Methyloterricola oryzae: one gene and its partner. The main gene of each other region encodes a partner of the protein of the gene in region 2 in a complex. Links are inferred from orthologs where the notes say so. Each region holds a gene or a part of one and is shown on either strand. Other genes may lie near its edges.

The links. The genes of interacting proteins can lie anywhere in the genome.
Region 1: the proteins of EK23_RS07800 (region 2) and smc are in contact, whole or in part, in a crystal structure (PDB 3ZGX), measured with the Bacillus subtilis proteins. The link is inferred for Methyloterricola oryzae from one-to-one orthologs.

The regions. Positions count from the first base shown.
Region 1 is NZ_JYNS01000005.1:37,876-44,412, forward strand. Bases 1-4,077 are described here. They hold smc (chromosome segregation protein SMC), read left to right. Parts: upstream 1-364; coding sequence 365-3,877; downstream 3,878-4,077. Other genes in these bases: EK23_RS08690 (MOSC domain-containing protein), read left to right, coding at 1-253; EK23_RS08700 (cell division protein ZipA), read left to right, coding at 3,887-4,077. Also shown: more of EK23_RS08700, read left to right, coding at 4,078-4,645; NAD-dependent DNA ligase LigA, read left to right, coding at 4,652-6,537. UniProt on the Bacillus subtilis protein: Required for chromosome condensation and partitioning.
Region 2 is NZ_JYNS01000004.1:86,217-89,604, reverse strand. What follows is about bases 573-3,388. They hold EK23_RS07800 (segregation and condensation protein A), read left to right. Parts: upstream 573-1,450; coding sequence 1,451-2,326; downstream 2,327-3,388. Other genes in these bases: rluB (23S rRNA pseudouridine(2605) synthase RluB), read left to right, coding at 3,005-3,388; scpB (SMC-Scp complex subunit ScpB), read left to right, coding at 2,440-3,054; EK23_RS07805 (site-2 protease family protein), read left to right, coding at 710-1,399; EK23_RS07810 (L-threonylcarbamoyladenylate synthase), read left to right, coding at 573-692. Outside these bases: more of EK23_RS07810, read left to right, coding at 72-572. UniProt on the Bacillus subtilis protein: Participates in chromosomal partition during cell division. May act via the formation of a condensin-like complex containing Smc and ScpB that pull DNA away from mid-cell into both cell halves.

The DNA.
Region 1 (6,537 bases), on a different replicon or contig from region 2:
AGGTTTTGTCGGCCGTTTCCATCATTCTGGGCGTGTCGGTTTTTATCTGCGCGTGCTTGAATCTGGAACGGTATCCGCGCCCTTGGACATCCATGTCGTGGATCATGATCCTGCCGGGCTGAGCATTCAGGAAGCCATGCTCGCGCTGAGCCCAGGACCTAGGCAAAAGGAAGTCATCGCCCGTGCGCTGGGCCAGCCAGCCCTTTCCGCCGCCTGGCGGAAGAGCCTGACGAAGCGGCAGGCATCCCTGTAGCGCGGGAGACGGCAATGATCGCTGCATGGATGGCTATGTGTGTTTCGGCGCAACCTGGGCTGGAGGCCGGAACAATCCCGAAGCGCTGCTGGCCCGCTGGAGCTTGAGCAGATGCGGCTGGAAAAGATCAAGTTGGCGGGTTTCAAGTCCTTCGTCGATCCCACAACCATTCCCTTGCCGAGCAACCTGGTCGGGATCGTTGGGCCCAATGGCTGCGGCAAGTCGAATATCATCGACGCCGTGCGTTGGGTCATGGGGGAGAGTTCGGCCAAACATTTGCGCGGCGAGTCCATGGCGGACGTCATTTTCAACGGTTCCGCATCGCGCAAGCCGGTGGGTGTCGCTTCCGTGGAACTGGTGTTCGACAACACCGACGGCGACGCCCCCGGCGAATATGCGCAATACCGACAGATATCCATCAAGCGCCAAGTCGCGCGGGATGGCCAGTCCAGCTACTTCCTCAATGGCTCCCGCTGCCGCCGCCGCGATATCACCGATATCTTTCTCGGTACCGGCCTGGGTGCGCGCAGTTACGCCATCATCGAGCAAGGCACCATTTCCAGGCTCATCGAAGCCAAGCCCGACGAATTGCGCGAGGTGATCGAAGAAGCGGCCGGCATCTCCAAATACAAGGAGCGTCGCCACGAAACGGAGATCCGCATGCGCCATACCAGTGAGAACCTGGAACGGCTGCAGGATCTGCGCGACGAACTGGCCAAGCAGATCGCGAGCTTGCAGCGGCAGGCCCGCAAGGCCGAGAAATACACAGCGCTCAAGGCCGAGGAACGCAGCTATCGTACCCAACTGCTGGGCCTACGCTGGCGCAAATACAACGATTTGCTGCAGCAACATCACGCCGTGCTCGAGGAGGGCGGCGAAGCCTTTCGTCGTCTGATCAGCGAGGGCAATGGCCTGGCCGAGATGGAGTCGGCGGCCAAGGAACAGCAGGCTGAGCTGCAGCGCGCCACCCATGGCAAGCAGGGCGAGTTTTATGAACTGGGGGCCGAAATCAGCCGGCTGGAGCAGGCGATCAAGCATGCTCACCGCACCCGCGAGGATTTGCTGCGCGAGATTGATCGGCTCCGTGCCGACCAGGGGCGCTCCCTGGTTGAACTGGAGAGTGACCGCGAGCGGGTCGCCGCCGTGCGAGAGGAACTGGCCGAACTGCAGTCGCAGCAGGACGGCAGGTCACAGGAGGTGAGCGCCGCCGAGAGCCGCAGGCAGGGCGCCGAGCAGGCGCTGAGCGCCTGGCGCGAAGCCTGGGACGCGCACCGCTCGGAACTCGCCGAAACACGCGCGCAGATCGATTTGCAACGCACGCGCATCCGTCAGATCGAGGATCAGCAGCGTCAGCAGCAAGCGCGGCGGGAACGCCTGCAGTTCGAGCATGATGAACTACAGGACGCGCTCATGGATTCAGAGGTCGAAAGTCTTACCGAAAGCTTGACCGGTGCAGAGGACGAACTTGGGCATCTGCGTAGCCGCTTGGATGTGCTCTCGGAATCCATCCAAAGCGAACGCGACCGGGTGCGCACCCTGCAGACGGAGCTCAACGGGGCTCGTGCCGAGCTGCATGAAATGACCGGGCGCATCGCTTCGCTGGAGTTGTTGCAACAGCATGCCATGGGTAAGGACCGTGAGGGATTCGTGGATTGGCTGGCGGCACAGGGGTTGGTCGCAGCCCCCCGGCTGGCAGAGAGTCTGGAGGTGAGCCCCGGCTGGGAGGCGGCTCTAGAATCCGTCCTCGGTGATCACCTGCAAGCCATCTGCGTCGAGGATGCCGGTGTCTACCTGCCTCGGCTCTCGGAGGACCAGCCGCCGGACAATTTCTGCCTGTTGCAGATGAGTCCCGCGGATGCCCGGGAGAATTCCGGCGGACTTCCCCGTTTGGGCGAATGCGTAATATCCAGTTGGAGCCTGGAAGCTTTGATTGGCGGCGTCTACCTGGCCGAAGGGCTCGCGGACGCGTGGACTTTGGCGCAGGGGCTCGCGTCCCATGAATCGGTCGTTACCCCGGATGGCACGCGCCTCGGACCCGGCTGGATGGTCATCAAGAAGCCCCAGGACAGCGGAGCCGGCGTGCTGCTGCGTGAGCGGGAGTTGCGCGAACTGCGTCAGAGGCGCCAAACACTGGCCCTACAGACCGAGAGCCTGGAAACCGGCCTTGCCGGTGCCGAGGAGGCCTTGCACAGCGGCGAATTCGAGCGCGAGCACAAGCAGCGCGAGGCCAATCGCCTGGCAGCCGAGGTGACCCAGATCAAATCGCAGTTGAGTGCGGCTCTCGCGCGCGCCGAACAGGCGCGAAAGCGCCTGCAGCAGCTGGAATTCGAAATGGAAGATCTGGAAGATCAGTTGTTGCAGAGCGCGGAGGGTCTCGCCGAAGCGCGGACGCTGCTGGAGCGGGCGGAGAGCGTCTCGCGAGACCTTGAGGCTCAGGCATCAGGTCTCGCAGAGCGACAGGTACTCTTGGAAGAAGAGTCGCGTAATGCCGAAGCGGCGCTCAGATCCGCGAGGGACGGCATCCACGCCCTCAAGAGCCGCATCGAGACGCTGAAGTCGACCGACCAGCTCACCGTCAAGCATCTGGAGCGTGTTCAGACGCAACACGATGAGTTTCACCTGCGCTTGCAGGAAGCCAGCGCACGCTTGGCTGAAACCGGCGATCCCAAGGACGTGGAACAGCACGTTCTGGATGAACTGCTGGAGCGCCGCTTGCAACTGGAACGCGAGCTTGCCGAGCTGCGCCACCGCAGCGGCGAGGCTGATGCTCATGTTCGCGGCATAGTGGAGTCGCGAATGCGCGTCGAGCGTGAACTGAATGGTGTGAAGAGCCGCCTGGAGCAGGGCAAACTGGACTATCAGGCCGCGGAGTTGCGCCGGCAGACCATACAGGAGCAGTTCGAGGAGTTGGGAATCGAGGCACAGGATGTCGTTCCCGACTTGCCGGACGGCGCCGACGAGAAAGTCTGGCAAAGCCGCGTCACCGAATTGGGGGATGAGATCGCCCGGCTTGGCGCCATCAACCTGACCGCCATGCAGGAGTTCGAAGAGCAGTCCGAGCGCATGCAGTTCCTCGACCAGCAGCATCACGACCTGACCGAGTCTCAGACCACCTTGCAGCAGGCCATTGAAAAGATCGATCGCGAATGCCGGGCCCGCTTCAAGGAAACCTTCGAGCGGGTCAATGGCGGGATCCAGCGCATGTTCCCAAAACTGTTCGGCGGTGGTCAGGCCTACCTCGAACTCACCGAGCGGGATTTGCTGGAGACGGGCGTCACGGTCATGGCGCGGCCACCGGGCAAGCGCAATAGCTCCATCCATTTGCTTTCAGGCGGGGAAAAGGCGCTGACCGCCGTGGCCCTGGTGTTTGCCATTTTTGAATTGAATCCCGCCCCCTTCTGTCTGCTGGACGAGGTGGACGCCCCGCTGGACGATGCCAACGTTGGGCGGTTCAGCCAGTTGGTCAAGGAAATGTCCGAAAGGGTACAATTTCTGTATATCTCGCATAACAAGGCAACCATGGAAATCGCCCAGCATTTGGCCGGGGTCACCATGAAAGAACCGGGTGTCTCTCGCATCGTCGCGGTGGACATCGATGAAGCGGTCGAACTCGCAGCAGTCTGAGGTAAGGTAATGGATAGAGAAACGGTGCGCATGATTTTGCTCGTCCTCGGCGTGATGGTGATCATGGGCGTCTATGTGTGGGGTCGCTACAAGGAAAGGCTGTTGGACTTTTTCTACCGGCGCGGCGAGTTCGACGAGTTGGGTTACGAGGCCGAGGGTAACCCCGCCGAAATGGACCAGAGCTTCAGCCCCCGCGAGCCGGTGTTCGACACCCGCAACGAACTCGACGACGAACCGGCGCCCCTGGTGATCCCTGAGGTCAATGACGAGGAGGATTACAGCCTGGGGCGCGAGGCCGCTCAGCCGCATCGGAGCCAACCGGCCATGGCCCGCGCCGGCGAGAGCGCGAAAGCCGCGCCACTGGGCGCGCCATTCCTGATCCAACTCAGCGTGGTAGCCGGGGATTCCGCTTTCTTCAATGGCGAAGACCTGCGCGACGCCTTGGTGGAGCTGGATCTCATCTATGGCGACATGGGTATCTACCACCGTTACGACCGCGAGTACCGCGAGCCCTTGTTCAGTGTTGCCAGCCTGGTGGAGCCGGGCACCTTTCCCATCGAGAACATGGAGACGTTTGAGTGCCCTGGCGTTGTGCTGTTTTTCCAGCCCTCCCAGGTCGCGGACCCACTTTCGGTGTTCGACGACCTGGTGGCCACTTGCCACGAACTGGCGGTCAAGCTCGATGGGGTCGAATGGGATGAGCGCCGCGAGATTCTGACTGAGGACAAGCTTGCTCTGATGCGGGAGCGCCTCGAAGACGCGTACTGATTGCCGATGAGTGTTCCCGAAGCGGTCAAGGAGCGGCTGATCCAGCTACGCCAGGAGATCGAGCAGCACAATCGCCGCTACTACCAGTTGGATGAGCCCGCCGTTAGCGACGCCGAATACGACGCGCTGCAGCGCGAGTTGCGGGAACTGGAGCAGCAATATCCCGAACTCCTGACGCCGGACTCACCGAGCCAGCGGGTCGGCGCGGCGCCGATATCCGCCTTCGCGGCGGTGCGACACGAAGTACCGATGCTGTCCCTGGACAACGCCTTCGACGATGAAGACGTGCAGGCTTTCGACCGCCGAATTCGCGAGAAACTGGAACGCGAGTCGGTGGAGTATGTGGCCGAACCCAAACTGGACGGTCTCGCCGTCAGCCTTCTTTATGAAGACGGTCTGCTGGTGCGCGGCGCCACCCGTGGCGACGGCCATGCAGGTGAGGATGTGACCCATACCGTTCGCACCGTGCGCGATATTCCCCTGAAGCTCAAGGGCAGTGGCTACCCTGGGCGCTTTGAAGTGCGTGGCGAGGTTTTTATGCCCAAGGAGGGTTTCCAGGCCATGAACCGCCGTGCCCTGGAGGCGGGCGAGAAGGTCTTCGTCAATCCGCGCAATGCCGCCGCGGGCAGTCTCCGGCAGCTTGACCCAAGGATCTCGGCTGCTCGTCCGCTGGCGTTCCTGTGCTATGGCTACGGCGTGTTTCCCAAGTCTGCCTTGCCAGCCAGCCAGCAGGACATCATTGCCCGTTTCGGTGAATGGGGGCTTCCCGTCTCTCCGGAATTGCGGGTGGTCAAGGGGGCGGAAGGCTGCCTCACCTACTACCGGGAATTGCTGGCCAGGCGACATCAACTGCCCTACGAGATCGATGGCGTGGTCTACAAGCTGAGCCGCTTCGACTGGCAGGAGGAGTTGGGCTTCGTGGCCCGCGCGCCGCGTTGGGCGATCGCGCACAAGTTCCCGGCGGAAGAGATGACCACAACCGTTCTCGCCATCGAAGTGCAGGTCGGGCGGACCGGCGCCTTGACGCCGGTGGCGCGGCTGCAGCCTGTCTTCGTCGGCGGCGTCACGGTCACGAATGCCACCTTGCACAATGCCGACGAGGTCAAACGCAAGGATATCCGGGTGGGCGATGCCGTGGTCGTGCGCCGGGCTGGCGATGTGATTCCCGAAATCGTCAAGAGCATCCCCGAGAAGCGGCCGGCTGACGCCGAGGAGTTCGTCATGCCGGGCCACTGTCCCGTTTGCGGCTCGGAGGTCGAATGCCTGCCCGAGGAGACCATCGTCCGCTGCAGTGGTGGCTTGTTCTGTCCCGCGCAGCACAAGGAGGCCATCAAGCATTTCGCCTCGCGCCGCGCGCTGGATATCGAGGGCTTGGGCGACAAGCTGGTGGATCAGTTGTTGGAAAAGCACCTTGTCAGCGACGTCGCCGACTTGTTTGCGCTAACGGCGGAGCAGTTGGCCGGCCTTGACCGCATGGGGCAGAAGTCTGCGGAAAATCTCATTGCCGCTTTGGAAAAGAGCAAGCGTACGAGCTTGCCGCGTTTTCTATACGCGTTGGGGATACGCGAAGTTGGCGAGGTAACGGCGGCCAACCTGGCCACCCACTTGGGAAGCCTGGATGCTCTCAAGGCGGCGGATGAAGAGCGGCTGCAGGCCATTCCCGATGTCGGGCCAACCATGGCCCGCCACATCGCCACCTTCTTCCGCCAGTCACACAATCTCGAGGTAATACGCAAACTCCTTGACGCCGGCATCGCCTGGGAAGAGTGCGAGCCGCCGAAACTCGAGTCACAGGTGTTGCTAGGCAAGGTGTTCGTTTTGACCGGTACCCTAGCAGAGCTTACCCGCGACGAGGCCAAGTCAAGGCTGCAGGCCCTGGGCGCGAAAGTCAC
Region 2 (3,388 bases):
GGCTATGGCCTAATTTGTCGCTCAAAACGCGTGAGGTGTTGGCCGGCGCTCTGTAGTAAACTACCCAGCTTATGGCCCAGTTCTTCCAGATTCACCCGCTCAACCCGCAGCCCCGGCTGATTCGCCGCGCCGTGGAGATCGTCAAGGCGGGCGGCGTGATCGTCTATCCGACGGATTCCTCCTATGCCCTGGGGTGCCGCATGGACGAGAAGGCAGCCCTCGACCGCATCCGCCGCATCCGGCAACTGAGCGAGGACCACAATTTCACCCTGGTTTGTGAAGATCTTTCGCAGATCGCCATCTTTGCCAAGATCGGCAACGAGGCCTTCCGCATGATGAAGCAACTGACGCCCGGGCCCTATACCTTTATCCTCAAGGCCACACGGGAAGTTCCCAGGCGCCTGCAGCATCCCAAGCGCAAGAGCATCGGCATTCGCTTGCCCGACAACGTAATTTCCAAGGCGCTGGTCGCCGAGTTGGCGGAACCCATGTTCAGTGCGACACTGATTCTGCCAGGGGAGGAGGATGCCATGACCGACCCGGAGGATATCCGCGAGCGCCTGGAGAAGGAGGTCGATTTGATCATCGACGCCGGGGCCGTAGCCTACGCGCCCACCACCATCATCGGCTTCATGGAGGAAACGCCGGAAATCATCCGCCAGGGTGCGGGAGCCGTCAGTAACCTTCGTTAAACCACCGATCGCAAGAGATGGAAGAATTAACCACCGTCGGGCGTTTCGCCATCTGGGCCCTGCCCGTATTGTTTGCCATCACCCTCCACGAAGTTGCCCACGGCTGGGTGGCCAAACTGCTGGGCGACCGCACCGCCGAGCAGCAGGGGCGGCTCTCCCTCAACCCCTTGAAGCACATCGACCCGGTGGGAACCTTGCTGGTGCCGGGACTGCTGCTGGTGTTCAGCCAGTTCATCTTTGGTTGGGCCAAGCCGGTGCCGGTGGATTGGGGCCGCTTGCGCAATCCCCGGCGCGATGTGGGCTGGGTGGCGGCCGCGGGTCCGGCGGCGAACCTGGCGATGACCGTGTTCTGGATACTCATCGCCAAGCTGGCCATCTACCTCAACAGCGCCGTGGTGTCGCGGCCCATGATCTTCATGGCGGCGGCGGGCGTCTTCATCAACATCGCCTTGATGTTGCTCAATTTGCTGCCGTTGCCTCCCCTGGACGGCGGGCGCATCCTGAGCAGCCTGCTCTCCCCGCGCATGGCCATGAAATATGCGCTGATCGAGCCCTATGGTTTCATCATCCTGCTGGTGCTGATCATGACCAATGTGCTGTCCATGATCCTGAGCGCGCCCCTCAACATGATGCTCGGCCTGGCCCTGCAACTGGGCGGAATTCCACCGGGCATCCTGTATCACCTGTTCGGGCAGGGTGGTGGCTGACGGGGTGCAAGGGAGGCACGGGAGCCTGATGCTCGCGCTGGCCGTCACGGCATGAATTCGGCGGTGATCGAGGCGGAAGCCGAGGATGCCGTGGAAGCCGCGCCGCGGCCGGAACCTCTGGCGCTGGTCAGGGGCGCGCCCATCACCGAATGGCCAGAGGATCTTTACATCCCGCCAGACGCTCTGGAAGTCTTCCTGGAGACCTTCGAAGGCCCGCTAGACCTTCTGCTCTACCTGATCCGCAAGCAGAACCTGGATATTCTCGACATTCCCATCGCGGCCATCACCCGTCAGTACATCGCCTACATCGACATGATGGCGGAGATGCGTATGGAACTGGCGGCGGAATATCTGCTGATGGCGGCGATCCTGGCGGAGATCAAGTCGCGCATGCTGCTGCCGCGCCCGGCCAGCGCAGAAGTCGAGGAAGATGACCCGCGTGCCGAACTTGTGCGGCGCCTGCAGGAGTACGAGCGCTTCAAGGCCGCCGCGGAGGATCTGGACCGGCTGCCGCGCTGCGAGCGCGACGTGTTCGAACTGGGCGGCGTGGACACCAGCACCGTCAAGGTGCGCAAGCTCTACCCGGAAGTGGCGCTGGACGAGGTGCTCAAGGCCTTCCGTGAGGTGCTGATGCGGGCCGACCGTGCCACCCACCACCGTATCCTGAAGGAACCCTTGTCCGTGCGCGAGCGCATGTCCGGTATCCTGGAGCGGGTCAAGGACGGCGGTACCCTGGCGTTCCACGAGCTGTTCCCGCGCCACGAGGGTCGCTCCGGCGCCGTAGTCTCCCTGCTCGCCATCCTGGAATTGTCCAAGGAGAGGCTGCTGGAAATCATCCAGGAGGAGCCGCTGGGACCCTTGCAGGTCAGGTGCAGGACCCAGGCGCCAGCGGAAGCGGATGTGGAACTTGCGGTGGCGGCCGGGTGATGCCGTTGAGATGTCCGGAGCCGAGGCACAGCGCGTTCATGGGGCGGCCGGTTTCGGCGGAAGCGGCCTGCCGAAGCCCTTGTTCCTCACCCTGCCTGGTGTGAGCCGCGGCCATGGAACTTAAGACCATCATCGAGGCCGCCCTGTTCACGGCTCAGCGCCCGCTGAGCGTCGGCGATTTGCAGAACTTGTTCGCCGAGGGCGAGCAGCCGGAGGCGGCCGAGGTACGCGCCGCCTTGGCCGAACTCGGGCAGGAGTTCGCGGGGCGTCCGCTGGAGCTGAAGGAGGTGGCCTCCGGATTCCGCTTCCAGGTGCGCGAGGCCCTGTCGCCCTGGATCTCTCGCCTGTTCGAGGAGCGGCCCGCGCGTTATTCCAAGGCATTCCTGGAGACCCTGGCCATCATCGCCTACCGCCAGCCGGTGACCCGTGGCGAGATCGAGGACATACGAGGCGTGAGCGTCTCGACCCTCATCATCAGGGGTCTGCTGGAGCGCGAGTGGGTGCAGGTGGTCGGGCACAAGGAAGTCCCTGGGCGGCCCGCACTGTATGCCACCACCCGGCAGTTCCTCGATTATTTCAACCTGCGTACCCTCAACGATTTGCCGCCCTTACAAACCTTTCTGGATCAGCTGGCTCCCGCCGCCGATCCGCCCCTAGCCAGCGAACTTCCGCACGACCATGTCCCAGCCGAGACGGCCGAAAGCCAAGAAACCGACACATCCGTCTGAACCCCCGGCGCTGATCCCTTCGGAGGACGGCGAGCGCTTGCAGAAAGTGCTGGCCCATGCGGGGCTGGGTTCACGCCGCGAGATCGAGGAATGGATACGCAACGGCGAGCTTCAGGTGAACGGCCAGGTGGCCAAGCTTGGCGAACGCTGGCGGGTGGGTGACCACGTCACCCTGCGCGGCCGCGTCGTCAAGCTGGAGCGGCGCGTGATGGCCCCCACGCGGGTCTTGGTCTACCACAAGCCCACCGGTGAGCTGGTTACCCGGCGCGATCCGGAAGGGCGCCCAGTGGTGTTCACCCAACTGCCCCGCCTGGAGACCGGCCGCTGGATCGCC